DNA from 2 places in the Bacillus sp. JZ105 genome. Region 1 is predicted to be linked to the other one. Evidence: riboswitches for the same ligand, from Rfam matches in the RefSeq annotation. Region 1 holds a riboswitch; the other holds the start of a gene.
The links. A riboswitch is a leader RNA that binds a small molecule or an ion and turns the genes downstream of it on or off. The one in region 1 is predicted to bind S-adenosylmethionine.
Positions count from the first base shown of each region.

Region 2: it holds a riboswitch for S-adenosylmethionine, as region 1 does, so the genes downstream of both, M1D81_RS15610 (methionine ABC transporter ATP-binding protein) here and M1D81_RS05945 (methionine biosynthesis PLP-dependent protein) in region 1, are expected to answer to the same signal.

Region 1 covers NZ_CP096387.1:1,188,808-1,191,205, reverse strand. Annotated here, with positions in the region: gene metC (cystathionine beta-lyase) at 1-148, opposite strand, end outside; gene M1D81_RS05945 (methionine biosynthesis PLP-dependent protein) at 145-1,263, opposite strand; SAM riboswitch class I at 1,342-1,463, opposite strand; gene M1D81_RS05940 (alpha/beta hydrolase) at 1,685-2,398, shown strand, end outside.
Region 2 covers NZ_CP096387.1:3,015,962-3,018,359, forward strand. Annotated here, with positions in the region: gene M1D81_RS15605 (methionine ABC transporter permease) at 1-273, opposite strand, end outside; gene M1D81_RS15610 (methionine ABC transporter ATP-binding protein) at 266-1,291, opposite strand; SAM riboswitch class I at 1,446-1,554, opposite strand; gene M1D81_RS15615 (SCP2 sterol-binding domain-containing protein) at 1,657-1,998, opposite strand; gene M1D81_RS15620 (thioredoxin family protein) at 2,119-2,398, opposite strand, start outside.

The sequences.
Region 1 (2,398 bases):
AGTAGTCATATTGGCCGAATTCATCGAAGCTGCTTTGATGAAATGTGGATGCATGCTGAATCGGTACACTGACTGCACCTGTTGAACGGTCTGTTTTAAACGCATTATGAACGAGTTGTGTTTCGAGTGTCCAATCGTGTGTCGTCATTTGGCGTGTACCTCCTCTTTTACTTGTGATAGTGCCTGTTTCAGGTCTGCTTTCAAGTCATCTACATGCTCGATGCCAACAGAGAAACGGAGCAGCTTGTTACATACACCGTTTGCAATGCGAATTTCTTCTGGAATGTCCATGTGCGTTTGTGTTGCAGGATACGTAATGAAGCTTTCGACTCCGCCAAGGCTTTCAGCAAAACAAATCGTTTTTAGCTGCTTTAAAAATGGATTGACCCAGTCCTCTTTGGCTACTCGGAATGACAGCATGCCTCCCTTTCCTGGATAAAGCACATCTTGAATTTCTGGCTGTTTCTTTAAAAACTCAGCCAGCTCCTTCGCATTTGCCTCGTGCTGGCGCATTCTAAGAGCCAGTGTTTTCATTCCTCTCATTAAAAGCCATGAATCAAATGGTGATAGAACCGCTCCAATCGCGTTTTGATGCTGGAACATGTCTTCAGACAGCTGCTCTCCTTTTGTGACGACAAGCCCGGCAAGAACGTCATTATGTCCGCCTAAATATTTGGTTGCGCTATGAATGACAATGTCCGCTCCAAGCGTAATCGGCTTTTGCAAGACTGGTGTGTAAAAAGTATTATCGACAATCACCAAAGCGTCATGTTCTTTTGCAATCTTCGCTATTTTTTGAATATCTGCTTCCTGCATCAGTGGATTTGTCGGTGTTTCAATAAAGACCGCTTTTGTGTTTGGCGTGATTTTAGAGCGTAAACAGTCTTCATCTGAAAAATCATCATAAAGAAAACGCAGGCCGTACTTTTTCCATTCGTTTTCAAACAAACGGTATGTACCGCCATATAGGTCTGAAGAGACGATGAGTTCATCTCCGCTTTCAAATAGAGCCATGATCGTTTGGATTGCCGCCATTCCCGAACTGAAGGCAAAACCGGCCGTCCCTTCTTCGAGTAAAGCAATTGCATCCTCTACAAGCTGTCTTGTTGGATTTTTCGTTCGAATGTAATCAAATCCTGTAGATTCCCCTATACCTCTATGTCTATATGCTGTCGAAAGATAAACGGGAGGACTGACAGTGCCAGTCACCTCTTCGCTACGGTTTCCAATCTGCGCTAATTTCGTTTCCACATGTTCTGTCATTTGACACCATCCTAAGTAAAAATCTGATTTCAAAACAGAAAACCCCTTCTTCATAAGAAGAAGGGGTTTAATCGCTTCCTCTTATCTTCCAAGCAAAAAAGCTGCTTGCTGGATTTAGCACCTTGGTACATCACATGAAGTGATGCATACCGGTTGCTGAGGTTTCAAAGGGCCAGTCCCTCCACCTCTCACGATAAGAATGTGTTGTCTGTCTGTTCTAATTCTTAATACTGTAACCCATTAAATCTCATTTTTCAAGGGGAAATGTCATGATTAATTAAAATTTTCTGTATTTTATAACAGAATCGATATTATACGGTTTGATTGCATGTTAGCATATAGGAACAACGCTGTTTTTCATGTTACAATGAATGGAAACGTTTCACTTTATGATGAATTTGGTTAGCTGGAGGAATGGATTATGGTGAAGAAAACAGGAATCATTCAAGAAGAAACCATACAGTCAAAAGAACTTGGGGCGGACATGACCATTTTGATCTATTTGCCAGTCAATTACTCCCCCCTTTATACATATCATGTCATCATTGCCCAGGATGGTCATGATTATTTCCGCCTAGGCAAAATAGGCAGACAGGCAGAAGAATTGATGCAAAACAAAGAAATGGAACGCTCGATTATCATTGGTATTCCTTATGAAAATGTCACGGAAAGACGGAACACGTATCATCCAGAAGGTACAAAGTTTGAAGCGTATAAACGTTTTTTAGCAAATGAACTGGTTCCTTATATTGATGAACACTATCCAACCTATCAAATTGGATCAGGACGTACGTTTATTGGTGATTCACTGGGTGCGACGATTTCTCTCATGACAGCCATTGATTATCCTTCTTTATTCGGCGGGCTGATTTTACAGTCCCCTTACGTTGACGAGTCGGTTATAGAAGCTGTCAAACAGTCGTCAGCCCTTTCTCATTATGCCATTATCCATCAAATTGGACGGGAAGAAACCGCTGTAAAAACAACAGATGGCCAGGTGCTTGATTTTGTTCAGCCGAACGAAGATTTAAAGGCCCTTCTTGAACAATCTGGTGCGGATTATTTATTTGAGACATTCGAAGGGGATCATAAATGGACGTTTTGGCAGCCGCTCATTTCGCCTTCGTTAAAAAGA
Region 2 (2,398 bases), 1.8 Mb from region 1:
AATCGTATGCATTAAGAATTTCGTAAACCCTAGTAATAAAATAATTAAAATGATAAAAGGAATCGATCTGAAAATATTGACGACAGCGCCGATGACAGCATTTATCGGTTTATTTTCCCAAAGACCGCCTTTTCCTGTAAGGAAGAGCAGGAGCCCTAAGATAATCCCGATTGCAAAGGCAAATGCCAATGAAATCAGTGTCATATACACCGTTTCACCTGTTGCACTCCAGATGACGTCTAAATCAACGTTCGGAAACCATTTCTCAAACATGTGTCATCACCTCGATTTCAACCTGTTTGCTTTGGATATAGGCGATGGCTTTTTCTACCTCGGTCTCTTCTCCATTAATGTGGATAAAGAGTGTTCCAAACGCGCCTTCCTGCGTTTGAGAAATCTTCCCTTGAAGGATATTCACATCGACATTGAAGGATCGAATGATTTCAGTGATCAGCGGCTGCTCGGCAGAGTCTCCAATAAAGGACAACCGTACGACCTGACCTTCTTTTACTCGTTCTAAGACGTGCTCGATTGTTTCTTTCGCTTCCTCTGGTTCTGCAAGCTGTTTCACAAATCGTTTCGTCATTTCTTCCTTCGGTTGTCTGAAGACGCGTAATACTTCGCCTTCTTCGACAATGCGTCCATTTTCCATGACCGCGACGCGATGACAAATTTTGCGAATGACGTGCATTTCATGTGTAATGAGCACAATCGTGAGCCCTAACCTTTTATTGATATCCGCCAAAAGTTCAAGGATCGAATCGGTCGTTTGCGGATCTAGCGCAGATGTCGCTTCGTCACATAGAAGAACCTTTGGATCATTCGCTAATGCTCTCGCAATGCCGACACGCTGTTTTTGCCCGCCGCTTAGCTGAGACGGGTATGCATTTTCTTTTCCTTCTAAACCGACCAATTTAATCAGTTCATTCGCACGCTCTCTCCGTTTCGATGTCGGTACACCTGCGATCTCAAGCGGGAACATAATGTTTTGTCTCACCGTTCTTGACCAAAGCAAGTTAAAGTGCTGGAAGATCATGCTGATTTCTTGTCTGGCTTTCCGAAGTTTCGCATTTGATACTTCATTGATCCGGTTGCCTGCCACTTCAACAATTCCTTCTGTTGGCAGCTCCAGACCGTTTAATAGGCGAATAAGCGAGCTTTTCCCTGCACCGCTATACCCGATAATTCCGAATATTTCACCTTTATCAATATCCAAGTTGACGTCTTTCACGGCATCAACATTTCCGCTTTTTGAATGGTACGTTTTTGATACATTCTGTAAATGGATCACAGTCTGATCACCTGCTTTCTTGCTGAATCTATAGGTTTCCATCACATACGTTATTTATTCTTCTTTGTGTCATGACTCTAGCCTGGCGCCAGGTCAGTAAAAAAGACCTAACTGCAACGCAAGCAGAAAGGCCTTTTATGTCAATTACGCCTTTCTCTCATCTTTCAAAGCGCTGCGGCTTTGAGTGAATTGGCACCAATTTCAGCTATGCTGACGGTTGCCGGGTTTCATAGGGCACGTCCCTCCACCTCTCTTAATAAGAGAAAATATGTTGTTTTATGTGATGTTCATGTTTTTACTAACGTAGAATATCATGCTACCCGAGATATGTCAACGCTGTAAATCGCTAATTTCCAAGTAAACAACTACGTTATCATTTTTCGAAAAAAACCGTTCGTCAGCCAAAGCACTGCCTCTAGTCTCAGGAGCGCACGGAATGACCCTTTCACTTTGACTTGTCCCCTGCTGATTAACTGCTGTAAGGACATATCTCCATCTAATAATTGTAGAATCTCTTTCCTCTCACCATAAAAGATGAGATCCGATAACTCAATTGCAGGTAGTTTCTTCACTTCACCACGTTCATCCACAATCAATGTACAAGAGTCAGTTTCCGCCTCAAATGTAATCTTCAAGGATGATGATGAGAGCAGCGGCTTTAATAATAAACGCTGCCCTGTGTTACCATGGGCTTTCACATTTTCCACATGTATAACCTCCCTGTCATTTGGTTATACATAACATTTCTCTACAAACATCGGCTTGTCCTTTATAAATAACTCGACAAATTTTCAAATGAATTTCTTGAAATATGACAAAAAACCGCTTTATTTAGCGGTTTCAATCATTTCATGAAGATATGGAACTGAGTGAAAGGCATAGCCTTTTTGCACCAATTCACCTTTTTTAAACAGGAGAAAGCAAGGAACACTCTCAATTTCAAATGCTTTCGCAAAGCCTGGTGAATAGTTTAAATTGTTTTCGTAAAATGGTACATCCGGCTGCATGGCGTCTACAACTGCCAGCATTTTCTTTGCCAGCTGGCATGTTCCGCAAAACGGTGTATATAAGTATAAAAGAAATAAATCGTCCTCTATCTCCTTGAAT